DNA from 4 places in the Bradyrhizobium sp. BR14999 genome. Region 4 is predicted to be linked to each of the others. Evidence: predicted binding sites of a transcription regulator. Region 4 holds the regulator's gene; each other region holds the start of a gene.

Region 1 (4,958 bases), 1.4 Mb from region 4:
GCACAACAGTTCCGGCTGTGAACTTCGTGTTAAATCGCTTCTGCCTACAAAGACGCGTGAATGAGGTGGGGGGAGTATCCTGATGGCTGTTCACCGCAAGCGTTTTCGCGTCGAAGATATCGCCGGTGGCGAGATGCCGATTCTTGACGTAACCGAAGAAGCAATCCCGATGCATAGCGAGATCATGGCCGAGCTGCGTGCGATCCGCGCACAGATGGCGAAGGGCACTGTGCCCCTGTCCGGCAGCGCAGCCATGGCGGCGATCGACGCCTCCACCGCCCACGAGCTCTCGGAAGCCCGTACCATGCTCGAGACCTACCGGGCGCAGATCGAGCAGTGCGAGAAGCTGAAGGTCGAGCTCGACCTCATCCACGACGCCATCGACCGCACCAAGCGCGAGATCGCGACGCTGCACGGCAAGAGCTTCGACGGCGGCGAGATGGCCAAGGTCAATGGCGAGCTCGGCGCGGTCGTCGGCGGCACCGAGCAGGCGACGCAGCAAATCCTCGAAGCCGCCGAGTCGATCGACCAGGCGGCCAGCGCGATGTCCAAGGTGCAATCGGCCGATCAGCAGAAGCGGCTCGCCGACGACATCCAGGAACGCGTCATCTCGATTTTCGAAGCCTGCAACTTCCAGGACCTGACCGGCCAGCGCATCAGCAAGGTCATGACCACGATGAAGTTCATCGAGCAGCACATCAATGCGATGATGGAGATCTGGGGCGGCGTCGACGCGATCAAGGCCCATGTGCCGGCGCCTGTCGACAGCCGCAGCGATGACGAAAAGCTCCTCAACGGCCCGAAGCTCGCCGGCGACGTCGGCCATGCCTCGCAGGACGACATCGACGCGCTGTTCGACTGAGCGGGCGTCGACTACGGAAAGACGAAACGCCGGCGCAAGCCGGCGTTTTTTTGTTTGCCGTCATTGCGAGCGTAGCGAAGCAATCCAGACCGTCACCGTGGAAAGACTCTGGATTGCTTCGCTACCGCTCGCAATGACGCGTGGTTAGGCCGGAATCCCGATCACGCCCTCGGCGCGCAGCGGACGTAGACCATGTTGCCGTAGCGGGTGGCGGCGTCCTTGTCGATGAAGCGGGTGATCAGCACGCGGCCATCGAAGGAGATGATCTCGCGGTCCTGCTCGCCCGGCGTCGGGCCGGCGGGTCCGATGTAGTTCTTGCCGCTCGGCGAGCCCTTCAGCCGCAGCTCCTGCGGGGTCGCCTGGTCGGCCAGATGCATGATCACGCCGCCGGAGGAGCCGGCGGTGATCACATAGGGATTCTTGCACTGCGCCCGGGCGGCAGCCTCGGTGCGGGCGCGGTCGGCCGGATTCTGGAACGAGGCGAGACCCCAGCGGCCGACGATCTCGTCGGAGCGGATCGTCGCGGGCATTTCCGGGCCGGTGCCGGGCTCAGCCTCGGGCGGCGGCGAAGACGACGAGAAGGACGGCAGGCTCATGCCGCCGCCGCAGGCGCCCAGCAATAGCGCCAGACAAGACGCGGCGGCCAGATTGGCAACCGTGCGCGCGCGAGCTGAACTGATCATGGCATTCCCCCGAACAAGACCATGGCCGCACCCCTCCCGCAGCCAAGCGCAAAACAGCCGCCGGAGCAATGCCGTCGTTTGATACGCCGGCGCCCCGAACGAGTTTCCAATGCCACCATCCTATATCCGCCTCACCAATCGCTTAACCACCTTTGCTTGACAGGATCGCGGCCAAGCCATATTTCCGGGCGCACTATTAGCACTCGGAAAGCCCGATTGCTAAGCGTGCCGTTCGATCCTCGGGAAGAGGGTGGACGGAAGCGCCGCCCCAACCCACTTCCACTACTTCCGAAGCGAGCCTCCAAAGGGAAACGTCATGGCTAAATCCAAATTTCGTCCGCTGCATGACCGTGTCGTGGTCAAACGTATCGACGCCGAGGAAAAGTCCAAGGGCGGCATCATCATTCCCGACACCGCCAAGGAAAAGCCCTCCCAGGGCGAAATCGTCGCCGTCGGCCCGGGCGGCCGCGACGAGACCGGCAAGCTGATCCCGATCGACCTCAAGGTCGGCGACCGCGTGCTGTTCGGCAAATGGTCGGGCACCGAGGTCAAGATCGAGAACGAAGAGCTCCTGATCATGAAGGAGTCGGACATCATGGGCGTGCTGGCCTAAGGCCATCCGTCTGAACGGCCGCTGAATGTCATGCCCGGATCGCGCGATCCGGGCATCCATCATTCCGCCGGGTTCGACTTGCGGACCCGGGATTGGTGCAACACAAGCGGCAGATACATCACGAAACACGAGGGATTGCAGAAATGGCTGCCAAAGACGTCAAGTTTTCCGGAGACGCGCGCGATCGCATGCTGCGCGGCGTCGACGTTCTCGCCAACGCCGTCAAGGTGACGCTCGGCCCGAAGGGCCGCAACGTCGTCATCGAGAAGAGCTTTGGCGCCCCCCGCATCACCAAGGACGGCGTCACCGTCGCCAAGGAGATCGAACTCGAGGACAAGTTCGAGAACATGGGCGCCCAGATGGTACGTGAGGTCGCCTCCAAGACCAACGACCTCGCCGGCGACGGCACCACCACCGCGACCGTGCTGGCCCAGGCCATCGTGCGCGAAGGCGCCAAGGCGGTTGCCGCCGGCATGAACCCGATGGACCTCAAGCGCGGCATCGATTCCGCGGTTGCGGCCGTGGTCAAGGACATCGAGAAGCGCGCCAAGCCGGTCGCCGCCTCCTCCGAAGTCGCCCAGGTCGGCACCATCTCGGCCAACGGCGATGCCGCCATCGGCAAGATGATCGCCCAGGCGATGCAGAAGGTCGGCAATGAGGGCGTCATCACCGTCGAGGAGAACAAGTCGCTCGACACCGAGGTCGACATCGTCGAGGGCATGAAGTTCGACCGCGGCTATCTCAGCCCCTACTTCGTCACCAATGCCGAGAAGATGACCGCCGAGCTCGAGGACGCCTACATCCTCCTGCACGAGAAGAAGCTCTCGGGCCTGCAGGCCATGCTGCCGGTGCTCGAAGCCGTGGTGCAGTCGGGCAAGCCGCTCGTCATCGTCGCCGAGGACGTCGAGGGTGAGGCGCTCGCCACCCTGGTGGTCAACCGCCTGCGGGGCGGCCTCAAGGTCGCCGCCGTCAAGGCGCCTGGCTTCGGTGACCGCCGCAAGGCCATGCTCGAGGACATCGCGGTTCTCACCGGCGGCCAGCTCATCTCCGAAGAGCTCGGCATCAAGCTCGAGAACGTCACGGTGAAGATGCTCGGTCGCGCCAAGAAGGTGGTGATCGACAAGGAGAACACCACGATCGTCAACGGTGCCGGCAAGAAGCCCGACATCGAGGCCCGCGTCGGCCAGATCAAGGCGCAGATCGAGGAGACCACCTCGGACTACGACCGTGAGAAGCTTCAGGAGCGCCTCGCCAAGCTCGCCGGCGGCGTCGCGGTGATCCGCGTCGGCGGCGCCACCGAGATCGAGGTCAAGGAGAAGAAGGATCGCGTCGAGGACGCGCTCAACGCCACCCGCGCCGCGGTGCAGGAAGGCATCGTTCCGGGCGGCGGCGTCGCGCTGCTGCGCGCCAAGAAGGCGGTCGGCCGCCTGTCCAACGACAATGCCGACGTCCAGGCCGGCATCAACATCGTGCTGAAGGCGCTGGAAGCCCCGATCCGCCAGATCTCCGAGAACGCCGGCGTGGAAGGCTCGATCGTCGTCGGCAAGATCCTGGAGAACAAGTCCGAGACCTTCGGCTTCGACGCTCAGAACGAGGACTATGTCGACATGGTCGAGAAGGGCATCATCGATCCCGCCAAGGTGGTGCGCACCGCGCTCCAGGACGCCTCCTCCGTGGCCGGCCTGCTGGTCACCACCGAAGCCATGGTCGCCGAAATGCCGAAGAAGGAAGCTCCGCCCGCCATGCCGGCCGGCGGCGGCATGGGCGGTTTCTAAGGCCCATCCTCACCTTCCAGTGTTACGAAGGCCGCCTCCGGGCGGCCTTCTTTTTTGCCGACCCTGCCCCTCCGCTTTCCGATTCAACCGGCGGCCAAAACCCACTACGGTGGCCCCGATTCTGATTGCTCGAGGATTTCGTCGATGCGCGCGCTTCCGGTTTGTTCGACAGCCCTTTTGGTGGCCTTACTCGCCGCCTCGCCCGAGGTCGCTTCCGCCCAGATGAAGCTGTCGCCGAAGGCCACGACGCCCGGCGGCGTCGAGACGCGCTATTTCACCTCGATCGACGGGCTGATGGACGGCAATGCCGACGTGATCCTGAAGGAGACGCGCCAGGGCAAGACGGTCACGGCGGCCGTGCTCGACGTCTGCTATCCCGTCGCGAAGAATTCCGACCGGAAGGACCGCTTCGTCGTCAATCTCCAGGTCGCAGGCCAGAACCTGACGGGCACGACGCAGAGCCTCGGCGCGAAGGCGCCGGTCAGCGTCAAGCTGCTGCGCAAGCAGGCCGGGGACATGTTCGAGTTCCGCGGCCAGATCACGATCGGCCAGACCGTGACCGAGGTCACCTCGCCCGACAATTCCGATCTCAGCGAGAAGGAATTCCTGGACAACCAGACCTCCGACGACGGCATCACGCCGCAGCCGAAGGATTTCACCGACGTCTCGCCGGAGGCGATCGCGGTCAAGGTCAAGCTCGATGCCGCGAACGACTTCCTGAAGAGCCTGAAGGGCCAGGAGGTTGAGGTGACGCTGGCCAGCCTCAATGTCGGCTGCGACGCGCTGCGCGCCGGTGAGCAGACCATCAACATGTCGGTCGATCCGGAGCGCGCGGGGGCGCTGCTGTCAAAGTTCAAGGCGATGCCCGGCGTCACCGCCGCGGGCTGGACCGCGGGCATGACCGAGATGGACCGCACCATCCGCTTCCCGGCCGCCGACTGGCGCGACGGCGACAAGATCAACCGCGACAAGCTCGCGACCGCGGTTGCGGGCGTGCTGAGCAGGACGCTCGCGGCAAAGCCGGT
Region 2 (4,958 bases), 3.2 Mb from region 4:
CGTTCGCGCAGTCCTGGATCTCGGGCCGTGTCTTTGCCGCCGAGCCGGAGTATGGGGACATCGTCGTATTCCGGACGCCGAAGGATACCTCGGTCGACTACGTCAAGCGTGTGGTCGGGCTGCCCGGCGACCGCATCCAGATGCGGCAGGGCCAGCTCATCCTCAACGACCGTCCGGTGACGCGCGTCGCCCTCAAGTACGGCCTCGCCGGCACAGCCTGCGGTGTGGACGGCGGCGTCAAGGTCAGGCGCTGGCGCGAGACGCTGCCGAGCGGGGCGTCCTATGTGACCTATGACTGCATCGACAACGGCTTCCTGGACAATACCAACGTCTTCACAGTGCCGCCGGGCCACTTCTTCGTGCTCGGCGACAACCGCGACAATTCCACCGACAGCCGCATGATGTCGACATTCGGTTTCGTGCCGATGGACAATCTCGTCGGGAAGGTGACGCGGATCTTCTGGTCGCTCGACGAAGACGGCGAGCCGCACATGGAGCGGTTGGGGAAGGTGGAGTGAGGCCCCCGTCATTCCGGGCTCGCGCCCAAGAGGGGCGCGCCCCGGAATGACGAGTGGGGAGATTCTGCCCCAAAAACAAAAACCCCGGCATCGCTGCCGGGGTTTCGTAGTCGTTGAGGTGGCCGGACCTTAGAAGTCCATGCCGCCCATGCCGCCACCGGGGGGCATCGCCGGACCGGCGCCGCCCTTCTTGGGCAGTTCGGCGACCATCGCTTCCGTGGTGATCAGGAGCGCGGCCACCGAGGCTGCGTTCTGGATCGCGGTACGGACCACCTTGGTCGGGTCGATGATGCCCTTCTTGACGAGGTCCGCATATTCGCCGGTCTGGGAGTCGAAGCCGTAATTGTAGGCCTTGTTCTCCAGGATCTTGCCGACGATCACCGAGCCGTCTTCACCGGCGTTGATCGCGATCTGGCGAGCGGGAGCCGACAGAGCCTTGCGCACGATCTCGACGCCGGTCTTCTGGTCGTCGTTCTTGGTGCGCAGGCCCTTGAGCTGCTCGGAAGCACGGAGCAGGGCGACGCCGCCGCCCGGGACGATGCCTTCTTCCACGGCCGCGCGGGTCGCATGCATCGCGTCATCAACGCGATCCTTGCGCTCCTTCACCTCGACCTCGGTCGCGCCGCCGACGCGGATCACCGCGACGCCGCCGGCGAGCTTGGCCAGACGCTCCTGGAGCTTCTCACGGTCGTAGTCCGAGGTGGTCTCCTCGATCTGCGCCTTGATCTGGGCCACGCGCGCCTCGATGTCGGCCTTCTTGCCGGCGCCGTTGACGATCGTGGTGTTCTCCTTGTCGATCATCACCTTCTTGGCGCGACCGAGCATGTTGAGCGTGACGTTCTCGAGCTTGATGCCGAGATCTTCCGAGATCGCCTGGCCGCCGGTCAGGATCGCGATGTCCTGCAGCATGGCCTTGCGGCGATCGCCGAAGCCCGGAGCCTTGACGGCCGCGACCTTCAGGCCGCCGCGCAGGCGGTTCACGACCAGGGTCGCGAGGGCTTCGCCTTCGACGTCCTCGGCGACGATGACCAGCGGCTTGCCAGTCTGCACCACGGCCTCGAGCAGCGGCAGCAGCTCATTCAGCGAGGAGAGCTTCTTCTCGTTAATGAGGATGTAGGCGTCGTCCATCTCAACGCGCATCTTGTCGGCGTTGGTGACGAAGTAGGGCGAGATGTAGCCGCGGTCGAACTGCATGCCCTCGACGACGTCGAGCTCGGTCTCGAGCGACTTGGCTTCCTCGACGGTGATGACACCCTCGTTGCCGACCTTCTTCATGGCGTCGGAGAGGAACTTGCCGATCTCGGCGTCGCCGTTGGCGGAGATGGTGCCGACCTGGGCGATCTCGTCGTTCGAGGTGACCTTCTTGGAGTTCTTCTGGAGGTCCGCAACCACGGCCTCGACCGCGAGGTCGATACCGCGCTTGAGGTCCATCGGGTTCATGCCGGCGGCCACCGACTTGGCGCCTTCCTTCACGATTGCCGCCGCAAGCACGGTCGCGGTGGTGGTGCCGTCGCCGGCCGCGTCAGCGGACTTGGAGGCGACTTCGCGCACCATCTGGGCGCCCATGTTCTCGAACTTGTCATCGAGCTCGATCTCCTTGGCGACGGTGACGCCGTCCTTGGTGATGCGCGGAGCGCCGAACGACTTGTCGAGCACGACGTTGCGGCCCTTCGGGCCGAGGGTGACTTTCACCGCATTGGCGAGGATGTCGACGCCGCGTAGCATTTTGTCGCGCGCTTCAACCGAGAATTTGACTTCTTTGGCTGCCATCTGGAATTTTCCTTGAGGTGTTTGACTGGAGGGAAAGAGAGGCTCTTAGGCCGCCTTCTTCTTGGAAGCGGGGACGTCGAGGACGCCCATGATGTCGCTTTCCTTCATGATCAGCAGGTCTTCGCCGTCGATCTTGACTTCGGTGCCGGACCACTTGCCGAACAGCACGCGGTCGCCGATCTTGAGGTCGATCGGGATCAGCTTGCCGGCTTCGTCGCGGCCACCGGGGCCGACGGCGATGACTTCGCCCTGGGAGGGCTTTTCCTTGGCAGTGTCGGGAATGATGATGCCGCCAGCGGTCTTCTCTTCTGCGTCGATGCGCTTGACCACGACGCGGTCGTGAAGCGGACGGAATTTCATGCAGTCCTCCTAAGCAATTGCACGAGTTGAGGATTTTTAGATGGTTAGCAGTCGTTGCCCGCGAGTGCTAGCACGGGCGAGGCAGAAATAGGACGGGAATTTTGCGGGGGCAAGGGCTTTTAGCAGAAAAATTAGCACCCGGAAGCGCGGACTGCCAGAATCTCTTTTCCATCGTTAACGGCGCGCCGGGCCCGTATTAGCACGGAGTCGTGTCTGCTGCTAACGCATTGAATTTCAACAGCTTGTTAAACTTTTGGGCTTGAGATGAATTGTCAGTTTGCGTCACATTTCTCACATGTGAGCGCATCAGTACCGGGTGGCTCGTCAAGTACACACCGACCAGGCCGCCCCCTTCAATGCGCTCCTGCAAAGGAGGTTGGCATGGGACTGCGGAGTGGGGGCGTTTCCGAGGATTTCCGGAAACAGATGCTGGGTTACGGGCTGACGACGGCGCAAATTCTCTACCGGATGCCGGATCATCCCTCGCTGCTCCAGACGTATGTCTGGCAGAACTACGACATGTTTCCGAAATTTCCGGCACTGAAGGATTTCCTCGCCTTCTGGCAGGAAAAGCTCGACGGGCCCTTGTTCTCGGTGACGGTGGCGCATTCCAAGCTGATCAAGCCGGCCGAGCTGCGCGCCGTAGATGGCGTGTTCCGGCTGCATTGAGGAGAGATCAGACGCCGCCGCTGCAATAGCGTTTCCACATCGCGCGATAGGCGTCGTCCACCGCTCGCGCGTATGAGGCAGGATTGCCGGCGGCAGCAGCGTCGATCTGTCCGGGCAGTTCGCGGCGCAGCTTGTCGAGGTCGCTGATCTGCGCCGCACCGCCAGCTGCGATTTCGATATAGGCCTCATCGCCATCCGCGACCCAGTTCGGCAGGCCAAGCGCGGTGAGGATGGCGCCGCCGGCACGGCTGGGCAGACTGGTCCCGAGCTTCGCCACCACGGGCACCCCCATCTGCAAGGCTTCCAATGTGCTGACGCCGCCATTCTGCGGGAAGGTGTCGAGCGCAATGTCGACGCGATTGAACGATGCCAGATGTTCGCTTCGCAAGGTGGCTCCGAGCAGATCGACGCGTTCGGCCGGCAATCGGCAAGCCGCAAACCGCGCCAGCAGATTGTCGCGGACCAGTTGATCGTCCCGTGCAACATCCTTGATCAGAAGTCGCGAACCCGGCACCCGCTCGAGAATCCTGGACCAGACTTCCACCGCCTCATCCGAAATCTTGCTGATGCGGTTGAAGACACCGAATGTGACGAAGCCGTTCGAGAGCGCCGGCATTGGCGCGCGAGCAATCCCGGCCGGCAGTGGTGCCAGCGTCACGAAGCACGGCAGGTCGACAATGGTCTCCGCAAACAGATGCCGAACCGCGAAAGGAATCGCGACGGGGTCCGAGAACAAATAATCGATCGTTGGCAGCCCCGTGCCAGTGCCGTGGCCCCAACCATGCACCTGGATCGGTGCCGGCTTGCGCGCGAACACGCCGAGCCGGTTTCCTCTGGTATGGCCGGACAGATCGATCAGGATATCGACGCCATCGGCGCGGATTTGAGCGGCGAGGCGATCGTCGGTCCATTGCGAGGCGTCGCGCCAGCGATCGGCGAACCCTTGAAATTCGCCGGTCGTCGCATCCACCTTTGACGAACAAGAGTAGCACACGATCTCGAACTGCGCCCGGTCATGGTGTTGCAGGACTGGCTTGAAAACGAACGCGGCCGAATGCGCGTTAAAATCCGACGAGACATAGCCAAGCACCAGACGGCGATCCAGATCGCGGCCATTGTCATGTCGGTCCCGCCGCTTCTGAAGCGATTTTCGCGCCGATCCGCTCCCACCATACTCGCCGCGCTTGCTGATGCTGCTCAACGCTGGCGTCCGGCATAAAATCGAGCGTGAATATCTTGTTGGAAATCGCGCTCTGGAGGTCAGGCTGGATGTCAAGGGCTCTGTCGAAGCTGGCGAGGGCTTCCTCGACCCGGCCAAGCCCGGCGAGACAAAGGCCGAGCACCGAGTAAGCTTGAATGGAATCGGGAGCGATCGCGAGGGCCTTCTCGCAATCGTGCGATGCCTGGGCAACTTGCTGGATCTGAAGCAGGACACCGGCCCGCGCGAGCCACCCATTCGCGTCGTCGGGTGCCAGCGCGATTGCCCGATCGCCGTCTGCCAGGGCTTCATCAAAATCGCTGAAGTTCTCGCAACGCGATGGCGCGGTTCGCGAGCGCTGAGGCATAGTCAGGCTTGATCGACAGCGCGCGGTTCAGGCTTGCGACGGCCTCGTCATAGTTGCGCTGACGGCAGAGCGCCCA
Region 3 (4,958 bases), 1.0 Mb from region 4:
TCACTTGCGCTCGTTGTCGTGACAGTCGGCATTTCTTCTCTGCGCACAGCCGGAACACCCGAGGACCCGACAGCCTACAACCTAACGCTACGGCCGGTTCAACCCTCATGCGGGCCATGCTGGTGTGAGATAGTTGCAGTAGCTGCATTATTGGATTGTTTGCTACCTTCAAAGTCGCATCACCGACCTCCCAGGGTGATGCGGGGGCGGACTCGGCGTTTGATCCGATCCAGTCGTCGGTGCCGCCCCTCACTCCACTCTTTTTGACCGGTCTTAAGAAGGTGCGGTGAAACCGGGGGCGGTCGCATCTCGTTGCCTCCCGAAGGCCGATCTAATCGCAATGTGGGACACGAAACGCATGCGTATACGATTATTGGCGTCACCGCAGAAGAACAGTGGATGAAGCGCGATAGATTTTTGCGTGAGTGCTGATGTCCTCTTAATTCAGTTCTCCCGCGCGGGCGCTCGGCCGAGGCACGAACCTTGGCACGGGACGTGCCGATCAGCTCTTACCGGGATTTTGCACCACCTTCCGAGTCCGGAATAACGCGTCCAGAATCACTCAACCGAGCGCCGTTGCCGTTTTGCGAACTGACAAGCCATAGCGCAAGGCTGTGCACTGAGGATTTGCTCGTGGTCCCACGATTTACCTTCATCAGCAGAGGCGGCCAAAACCTATGCTGAAAGCATTGCTCCGTTGAGCGACGATCCGATCGTCGGTTAGTCTCCTGCCACTAAATGCGTTCGAACCGCGCGTTTGGTTCACTCGCGCGTTTGATTCACTCGTTGAAGAGGTCGGCGCCGGCCCGTGACCGCTTTTCATCCAGCTCCAGTCAACTGCCAAGGTTAGCGGTTGAGCGAGATGAAACGAAGCTCTTATTTTTCACGATCGGCTTGCTTAGAATGAGAGGGTTATCACCGAACCTGTTCACGCTCCCTCGCTGTTGCGGACAAGTCGCGGTAACTCGATGAGAATACGATCCACACAAGCAAGCCCGGCGAACTCGTGTTACGCAGCGCGTTAATCAGCGCTAGGGTTCGCTTCGGCCGGAGCCGGTATCCGCGCAGTCAATGAGACCAAGCTGAGTGGCTTTAGCAGCACTAAGGCTCTCGAGCGTACCAATCTCTGGGCGTTAGAGCTGGCTCCGGTTGTTTGGACAGCGCCCCGCGGAATTTAAGTGGATTCCTGCCGGGTTACACTGACTGCGGGGCTTTGCGATTTTGTCGTTGCGTCGGGAGGGCGTAGCCCGACCAGAGCGACGACAAAATCGCGGGCGACGATCATGCGGCCATCACCATCGCTTGCACGCCGAAGTAAGCCTCGTCGGGCGTGCGTTCGTCAAGGCTCGAGTGCGGGCGTCCCCGATTGTAGAACGCCAGATATTTGGAAATCGACGCTCGCGCCTCGGACACGCTGTCGTAGGCGCGCAGATAGACTTCCTCGTATTTGATCGTGCGCCAGAGCCGCTCGACGAACACGTTGTCACGCCAGGCGCCCTTGCCATCCATGCTGATAGCGATCTTGGCGTCCAGCAGCACGCTGGTGAAGTCGACGCTCGTGAACTGGCTGCCCTGATCCGTGTTGAAGATCTCGGGCCTGCCGTGCTTCGCCAACGCCTCCTGGAGCGCTTCAACGCAGAACATCGTCTCCATCGTGATCGATACGCGATGGGCCAGGACCCGCCGGCTGAACACATCGACGACCGCCGCGAGGTAGACGAAGCCACGTCGCATCGGAATGTAGCTGATGTCCATTGCCCAGACCTGGTTCGGCCGCTCGATCTTCAATCCGCGCAGCAGGTACGGGTAGATCTTGTGGCCCGGTGCGGGCTTGCTCGTGTTCGGGCGGCGATAGATCGCCTCGATCCCCATGCGCTTCATCAGCGTCGCGACGTGGCGGCGGCCAACCTGCACGCGCTCACGCCGCAACAGCGATCGCAGCATGCGCGCCCCTGCGAAGGGATAATCGAGGTGCAGCTCATCGAGCCGGCGCATCAAGGCAAGGTCCTCGGCCGAAACCGGCCGAGGTTCATAGTAGACCGTGCTGCGAGCAAGGCTCAGGACTTTCGCCTGGCGCACGACAGGCAGATCATGGTCGCGGTCGATCATCGCTTTGCGCTCAGCAGGCCCGCCTTGGTGAGCGCGCTCTCTAAAAAATCATTCTCCAAGGCCAACTCGCCGATCTTGGCATGTAACGCCTTCAAATCGACCGGCGCCTCGGCCGGTCCCTTGTCCTGCCCAAACACGCCGGCGGCGCCTTCCAGGAGCTGGTTCTTCCAGGTCGTGATCTGGTTCGGATGGACATCAAACAGTTGCGCCAGCTCGGCCAACGTCTTCTCCCCCTTCACGGCCGCCAAAGCCACCTTCGCCTTGAATGCCGGAGAATGCGTCCGGCGACTCCTCTTCGTCATCTTCGCTCCTGATTCGCGGCGAGAATCCTCGCCGCTGTCAGGCAGAAAATCCACTCAAGCTACTGTCCGAATTTGCGGAGCCAGCTCTGTTCCAGGCCAAGAGCATCCGCCGCGACGGCGTGCAGACCTCGGCCGAGCACGGCAACCTCACACTGCGGACGGATCAGTTAGCTTCGATAAATGATTCTGGCAGAGACGACTTCTGAGTGCGATTTTTTGCTGGCAGCTCTTGCTCCCGTAGAAGCCCGTCCTATTTCAGCTGCGCCTGCGTTAGTACTCGCAGGCATCAATTGCTAACAAGGTTGAAATCTCAACTCGTGCAAATGTTAGGAGGACTGCATGCACTTCCGTCCGCTTCATGACCGCGTCGTGGTCAAGCGCATCGACGCAGAAGAGAAGACCGCTGGCGGCATCATCATTCCCGATACGGCCAAGGAAAAGCCCTCCCAGGGCGAAGTCATCGCCGTTGGCCCAGGTGGCCGCGACGAGAGCGGCAAGCTGATCCCGATCGATCTCCAGGTCGGTGATCGTGTGCTGTTCGGCAAGTGGTCGGGCACCGAGGTCAAGATCGACGGCCAGGAGCTGTTGATCATGAAGGAAAGCGACGTCATGGGCGTTCTCACCGACGTGTCGGCCAAGAAGAAGGTCGCTTAATCCAACCGCTCGCACTGCTCACCCCTGAGGAGCGCCTGCCGGGCGCCTCGCCAAGGGTGAGATAAGACAACTCAGGGAAATCAATATGTCAGCCAAAGAAGTGAAATTCGGCGTTGAGGCCCGCGATCGCATGCTGCGCGGCGTCGACATCCTCGCCAATGCCGTGAACGTCACGCTCGGCCCGAAGGGTCGTAATGTCGTGCTCGACAAGTCGTTCGGCGCTCCCCGCATCACCAAGGACGGCGTCACCGTCGCCAAGGAGATCGAGCTCGACGACAAGTTCGAGAACATGGGCGCCCAGATGGTACGCGAAGTCGCCTCCAAGTCCGCTGACGCGGCCGGCGACGGTACCACCACCGCGACCGTGCTCGCGGCTGCGATCGTCCGTGAAGGCGCCAAGGCCGTTGCTGCCGGCATGAACCCGATGGATCTCAAGCGCGGTATCGACCTCGCCGTCGACGCCGTCGTTGCGGACCTCCAGAATAACTCTAAGAAGGTCACCTCGAACGACGAGATCGCCCAGGTCGCCACGATTTCGGCCAATGGCGACGCCGAGATCGGCAAGTTCCTCGCCGACGCCATGAAGAAGGTCGGCAACGAGGGTGTCATCACCGTCGAGGAAGCCAAGTCGCTCGAGACCGAGCTCGACGTCGTCGAGGGCATGCAGTTCGACCGCGGCTACATCTCGCCCTACTTCGTCACCAACGCCGACAAGATGCGCGTTGAGATGGACGACGCCTACATCCTCATCAACGAGAAGAAGCTCTCCTCGCTGAACGAGCTGCTGCCGCTGCTCGAGGCCGTGGTGCAGACCGGCAAGCCGCTGGTCATCGTCGCCGAGGACGTCGAAGGCGAAGCCCTCGCGACCCTGGTCGTGAACCGCCTGCGCGGTGGTCTGAAGGTCGCGGCCGTCAAGGCTCCGGGCTTCGGCGATCGCCGCAAGGCCATGCTGCAGGACATCGCGATCCTGACCGGCGGCCAGGCGATCTCGGAAGATCTCGGCATCAAGCTCGAGAACGTCACGCTCAACATGCTCGGTCGCGCCAAGAAGGTGATGATCGACAAGGAGAACACCACGATCGTCAACGGCGCCGGCAAGAAGGCCGACATCGAGGCGCGCGTGGCCCAGATCAAGGCGCAGATCGAGGAGACCACCTCGGACTACGACCGTGAGAAACTCCAGGAGCGTCTGGCCAAGCTCGCCGGCGGCGTCGCGGTGATCCGTGTCGGCGGCGCGACCGAGGTCGAGGTGAAGGAGCGCAAGGATCGCGTTGATGACGCGATGCATGCGACCCGCGCGGCTGTCGAGGAAGGCATCCTGCCGGGCGGCGGCGTCGCCCTGCTCCGTGCCTCTGAGCAGCTCAAGGGCCTGCGCACCAAGAACGACGACCAGAAGACCGGCGTCGAAATCGTGCGCAAGGCGCTGTCCTGGCCGGCCCGCCAGATCGTGATCAACGCCGGTGAAGACGGCTCGGTGATCGTCGGCAAGATTCTCGAGAAGGATCAGTACGCCTACGGCTTCGACTCGCAGGCCGGCGAGTACGGCAACCTCGTCACCAAGGGCATCATCGACCCGACCAAGGTCGTGCGCACCGCGATCCAGAACGCCTCCTCCGTGGCGGCGCTCTTGATCACCACCGAGGCCATGGTCGCCGAGCTGCCGAAGAAGGCCCCTGCCGGCCCCGCAATGCCCCCGGGCGGCGGCATGGGCGGCATGGATTTCTAAAGTCCGACGCTCTCAACGAAATGCGAAACCTCGGCAGCGATGCCGGGGTTTTGCTTTTCAGCTCGCTCCCTGTGGGTCATTGACCAGAGGATGCGGCTGACACGCCCGATGAGGTTGTCCATGGGCACCTCGCCGATCGAGACATTATCATGGAGCTGTCCGGCGAG
Region 4 (4,958 bases):
CCACCATCTCTCCGCAAGATCGCATGAGTGTGGTGGGCACGCTTCGCTTTGCCCACCCTACGGCATCTCGTTACGCCGCCAAATCCGCGACCACAGCATCCAGCACCGGAAAACCGCTGCTGGTCACGCGCAGGCGGCCCGTCGCGTCGACCGTGATCGCGCCTTCCTCGCGGAGCAGCGCAATGCGGCCGGGGTCGAGCGGGCGGCCGGAGAGTGCTCTGTAACGCTCGGGGTCGATGCCTTCGGCGAGACGCAATCCCATCAGCAAGAATTCGTCGGCGCGTTCCTCGCTGTTGAGGAGCTCGTCGGTGACGACACCGTCGCCGTTGGTCTCGACCCGCATCAGCCAGGCTTCGGGGCGCTTCTCGGTGGCGGTGGCATGGCGCACGCCGTCGATGTCGAGCCGGCCATGGGCGCCGGGGCCGATGCCGGCATATTCCTCGCCGCGCCAATAGACCAGATTGTGCCGGCACTCGGCGCCGCGCCGCGCGTGGTTGGAGATCTCGTAGGCGGGCAGGCCGAGCTTGTCGCAGGTTTCCTGCGTGACGTCGTAAAGCGCACGCGCGACGGCTTCGTCCGGCGTCTTCAATTTGCCGGCCTGGTGCAGGCCAAAGAACGGCGTGCCTTGCTCGATCGTCAATTGATAGAGCGACAGATGCTCGGCCGCTTCATCGATCGCGAGACGCAGCTCCTCGGCCCACATCGCCGGCGTCTGGTCAGGACGGGCGTAGATCAGGTCGAACGAATAACGGTCGAACGAGCGGCGCGCGATGGCGACGGCATCGAGGGCCTCGCGCGCACTGTGCATGCGGCCGAGTGCCTTCAACGAGGCATCGTCGAGCGCCTGCACGCCGAGCGAGACGCGGTTGACGCCGGCGGCGCGATAGCCGGCGAAGCGTGTGGCCTCGACGCTGGTCGGGTTTGCCTCCAGCGTCACCTCGACATCGTCAGCAACATGCCAGTGCTTGCCGATCGCATCGAGCACTGCGCCGACGGTTGCGGGCTGCATCAATGACGGCGTGCCGCCGCCGAGGAAGATCGAGGTGACCTCGCGGCCGGGCGCGCGCTCGGCGGTCGCTGCGATCTCGCGGGCGAAGGCCGAGGCGAAGCGCGCTTCGTCGATTGGTGCGTGGCGGACATGGCTGTTGAAGTCGCAATAGGGGCATTTCGACAGGCAGAACGGCCAGTGCACGTAGACGCCGAAGGCTTCCTTAGCGCGGCTCAAGGCAGATCTCCGCCAGTTTCACGAAGGCGCGGGCGCGGTGCGAGAGGCCGAGGCCGAGCGGCGGCAGGCCGTGCTTCTCGATACTCTCCATCTCGCCGAAGGTGCGGCTGTGGCCATCGGGCAGGAACATCGGATCGTAGCCGAAGCCGGCAGTACCGCGCGGCGGCCAGACCAGCGTGCCGTCGACCCGCGCCTCGACCTCTTCGAGATGATCGTCGGGCCAGGCGACGCAGAGCGCGGAGACGAAATGCGCGGTGCGCTTCGCCGGAATCGTCGCGCCGCGCTCCTGGAGCAGGCGCTCGATCTGCGCCATCGCCACTGCGAAGTCTTTGTTTGGCCCGGCCCAGCGCGCGGAGAAAATGCCGGGCGCGCCGTCGAGCGCGTCGACCACGATGCCGGAATCATCGGCGAAGGACGGGAGCTTGGACGCCCGCGCCGCCGCGATCGCCTTGATCGCGGCATTGCTGCGGAAATCGTTGCCGGTCTCTTCGGGCTCGCCCAGGTCGAGCTCACCGGCCGACACCGCCTCGATGCCGTACGGTGCAAGCAGCTCCCGCATCTCGGCGAGCTTGCCGGGATTGTGGGTGGCGATGACGAGCTTGTCCGTGATTCGGCGGTGCATGGCCTATTGACTACGCCACAGCCAGTTTCTGCAAGTCTACCAGACGCGCGACGCCCTTGCGCGCCAGCGCCATCAGCGCCAGGAACTCGGTTTCGGTGAACGGCTCGCGTTCCGCGGTGCCCTGCACTTCGATGAGGCGGCCATCGCCGGTCATGACGAAATTGGCGTCGGTCTCGGCTTCCGAATCCTCGGCGTAGTCGAGATCGAGCACCGGCGTGCTATTGTAGATGCCGCAGGAGATCGCGGCGACGTTGTCGCGCAGCACGTTGGTCTTGATCATGTTGCGCGCCTTCATCCAGTTGATGCAATCGGCGAGCGCGACCCAAGCGCCGGTGATCGAGGCCGTGCGGGTGCCGCCGTCGGCCTGGAGCACGTCGCAATCGACCGTGATCTGGCGCTCACCGAGCGCTTCGAGGTCGACGATGGTGCGAAGCGAGCGGCCGATCAGGCGCTGGATCTCGACGGTGCGGCCGCTCTGCTTGCCGGCGGAGGCCTCGCGGCGGGTGCGTTCGGAGGTTGCGCGCGGCAGCATCCCGTATTCGGCGGTGACCCAGCCGCGGCCCTGGCCCTTCAGCCACGGCGGCAGGCGGTCTTCCAGCGTGGCGGTGACCAGCACATGGGTGTCGCCGAATTTCACCAGGCACGAGCCTTCCGCATATTTGACCACGCCGCGCTCCAGCGTCACGGGGCGCAATTCGTCGGGCGCACGGCGGCTTGGCCGCATGGGAAATCCTCCAAAACTCACGGGAAAAGGCTGTTCGCGGTGCTTGTAGGAGGGGCGAGGGTGGGCGGCAAGGTTTTTTCACCCCCTGATTTCGAGCCTGTAAACGCCACGCTTGTCAGAAGCGCCCGGGATGGACAAATTATGAGTATCTGAGAGGAGTTACCGTCTGTGGCCCATCACGATCCGATCCATCTGATCGCGCCGCGCGCAGGCCTCGCCCAGCTCAACGAGCGTTCCCGCGACATCTTTCGTCAAATTGTCGAAAGCTACCTCGCGACCGGCGAGCCGGTGGGCTCGCGCAACATCTCGCGCCTGATCGCGATGCCGCTGTCGCCGGCCTCCGTGCGCAACGTCATGGCCGATCTGGAACAGCTCGGCCTGATCTATGCGCCCCATACCTCCGCTGGCCGGCTGCCGACGGAACTCGGTCTGCGCTTCTTCGTCGATGCCTTGATGCAGGTCGGCGACCTCAACGAGGCCGAACGGCAATCCATTCAGAGCCAGCTCTCTTCCGTCGGCGAGGCGCAATCGGTCGAGGCGGCGCTGGACCAGGCCTTGATGCGGCTGTCGGGGCTGACCCGTGCCGCCGCAGTCGTGCTGACGCCGAAATCCAATGCGCGGCTCAAGCACATCGAATTCGTCCGCCTGGAACCGGAGAAGGCGCTGGTGATCCTGGTCGGCGAGGATGGCCAAGTCGAAAACCGCGTCCTGACGCTGCCGCCCGGAGTTCCCTCCTCGGCGCTCACCGAAGCCGGTAATTTCCTCAATGCGCGGATCCGCGGCCGCACGCTGGCCGAGGCGCGGCTCGAGCTGGAGACCGCACTCGGCGAGGCCCGCGCCGAGCTCGATCAGCTGACGCAAAAGGTGATCTCGGCTGGCATCGCAAGCTGGTCCGGCGGGGAGAACGAGGACCGCCAGCTCATCGTCCGCGGTCACGCCAATCTGCTGGAAGATCTGCACGCGCTGGAGGATTTGGAGCGGGTGCGCCTGTTGTTCGACGATCTCGAGACCAAGCGTGGCGTCATCGACCTGCTCGGCCGGGCCGAGACCGCCGAAGGCGTGCGAATTTTCATCGGAAGCGAGAACAAGCTGTTCTCACTGTCGGGTTCCTCCACCATCATCTCGCCCTATCGGGATGCCGCCGGCCATATTGTCGGCGTGCTCGGCGTGATCGGCCCGACGCGACTGAATTATGCCCGCGTGATCCCGACCGTGGACTACGCCGCCCGCATCGTCAGTCGCCTTTTGGGGGGCTGACCGGCGTTTCCTCCGATCACAGGCGCTTGATTTTCGTAAGCTTAGGCACGATATCCGGGCCAACAATCCCCTGAGACGAGTTCGAGAATAGAGCCGATGACCGATCAAGACCGGCAACCCGAAGACACGACCGCGCCCACCGGCGAGCCCGTGGTCTCGAAGCCCTACATCATGCCCGACGATCCCGAGCCGGGCTCGGTCGAGACGTTGCAGAAGGAATCCGCCGAGGCGCGCGACCGCATGCTGCGGACGCTGGCCGAGATGGAGAACTTGCGCAAGCGCACCACCAAGGAGGTCGCCGACGCCCGCCTCTACGGCATCACCGGCTTTGCCCGCGACGTGCTGGAGATCGCCGACAACCTCCAGCGCGCGCTCGATGCCGTTCCGGCCGAGGCCCGTGCGGCGGCCGATCCCGGCCTGACCTCGCTGATCGAGGGCGTCGAGCTCACCGAGCGCTCGCTGCTCAACGCGCTGGAAAAGCATGGCGTGAAGAAGTTCGATCCGCAGGGCCAGAAGTTCGACCCGAATTTCCAGCAGGCGATGTTCGAGGTCCCGGATGCGTCGGTGCCGTCGGGCACCGTGGTGCAAGTCGTGCAGGCCGGCTACACCATCGGCGAGCGTGTGCTGCGTCCCGCCCTGGTCGGTGTCGCCAAGGGCGGCGCGAAGGCTGCGCCCGCGGCCAACAACAACAATGAGTCGAGCGGCGCGGCGAACTGAGTCTCACGGCTTCGCCGTCATTCCGGGTTCGACGCTTCGCATCGCCCCGGAATGACGGTGCGAAACTCTTACGCACTCACCGCGATATCCGCAGATTGAATCCGCTTCACGCCGGCCTTGGCCATATCGGCCCAGGCCTTTGCCAGCGAGCCCTGCGTGTCGATGCCGCGGCAGGCGTCCTCCACCACATAGACCTCGAAGCCCGCCTTGCGCGCATCGAGCGCCGTCCAGGCGACGCAGAAATCGGTCGCGAGGCCAGCGACGAAGACGCGCTTGATCTTGCGGCCCTTCAGATAGCCGGCAAGGCCCGTCGAGGTCTTGCCGTCGGCTTCGAGGAAGGCCGAATAGCTGTCGACGTCCCTGTGAAAACCCTTGCGGATGATGAGTTCGGCGTGCGGGATCGCAAGGTCCTT

Evidence for each region. The regulator HrcA, encoded in region 4, represses chaperone genes, less so after heat shock. The targets are predictions, from matches to a motif close to GTTAGCACTCNCNNNNNGNGAGTGCTAAC.
Region 1: ACR9YP_RS39595 (co-chaperone GroES) is a predicted target of HrcA. The motif match lies at 1,741-1,769, and genes of this name have one in related genera.
Region 2: ACR9YP_RS19680 (co-chaperone GroES) is a predicted target of HrcA. The motif match lies at 2,692-2,720, and genes of this name have one in related genera.
Region 3: ACR9YP_RS09585 (co-chaperone GroES) is a predicted target of HrcA. The motif match lies at 2,681-2,709, and genes of this name have one in related genera.

The regions. Positions count from the first base shown of each region.
Region 1 is NZ_CM148536.1:8,483,154-8,488,111, forward strand. Features, by position in the region: gene ACR9YP_RS39585 (protein phosphatase CheZ) at 83-862, shown strand; gene ACR9YP_RS39590 (hypothetical protein) at 1,024-1,545, opposite strand; gene ACR9YP_RS39595 (co-chaperone GroES) at 1,862-2,158, shown strand; gene groL (chaperonin GroEL) at 2,302-3,933, shown strand; gene ACR9YP_RS39605 (hypothetical protein) at 4,078-4,958, shown strand, end outside.
Region 2 is NZ_CM148536.1:4,282,140-4,287,097, forward strand. Features, by position in the region: gene lepB (signal peptidase I) at 1-518, shown strand, start outside; gene groL (chaperonin GroEL) at 648-2,288, opposite strand; gene ACR9YP_RS19680 (co-chaperone GroES) at 2,334-2,648, opposite strand; gene ACR9YP_RS19685 (usg protein) at 3,030-3,317, shown strand; partial or broken gene ACR9YP_RS19690 (O-linked N-acetylglucosamine transferase, SPINDLY family protein) at 3,325-4,958, opposite strand, start outside.
Region 3 is NZ_CM148536.1:2,065,361-2,070,318, reverse strand. Features, by position in the region: one part of gene ACR9YP_RS09590 (IS3 family transposase) at 1,282-2,150, opposite strand; one part of gene ACR9YP_RS09590 (IS3 family transposase) at 2,150-2,411, opposite strand; gene ACR9YP_RS09585 (co-chaperone GroES) at 2,751-3,065, shown strand; gene groL (chaperonin GroEL) at 3,151-4,791, shown strand; gene ACR9YP_RS09575 (hypothetical protein) at 4,788-4,913, opposite strand.
Region 4 is NZ_CM148536.1:1,033,873-1,038,830, reverse strand. Features, by position in the region: gene hemW (radical SAM family heme chaperone HemW) at 71-1,225, opposite strand; gene rdgB (RdgB/HAM1 family non-canonical purine NTP pyrophosphatase) at 1,212-1,847, opposite strand; gene rph (ribonuclease PH) at 1,858-2,571, opposite strand; gene hrcA (heat-inducible transcriptional repressor HrcA) at 2,740-3,828, shown strand; gene grpE (nucleotide exchange factor GrpE) at 3,925-4,545, shown strand; gene pncA (bifunctional nicotinamidase/pyrazinamidase) at 4,614-4,958, opposite strand, start outside.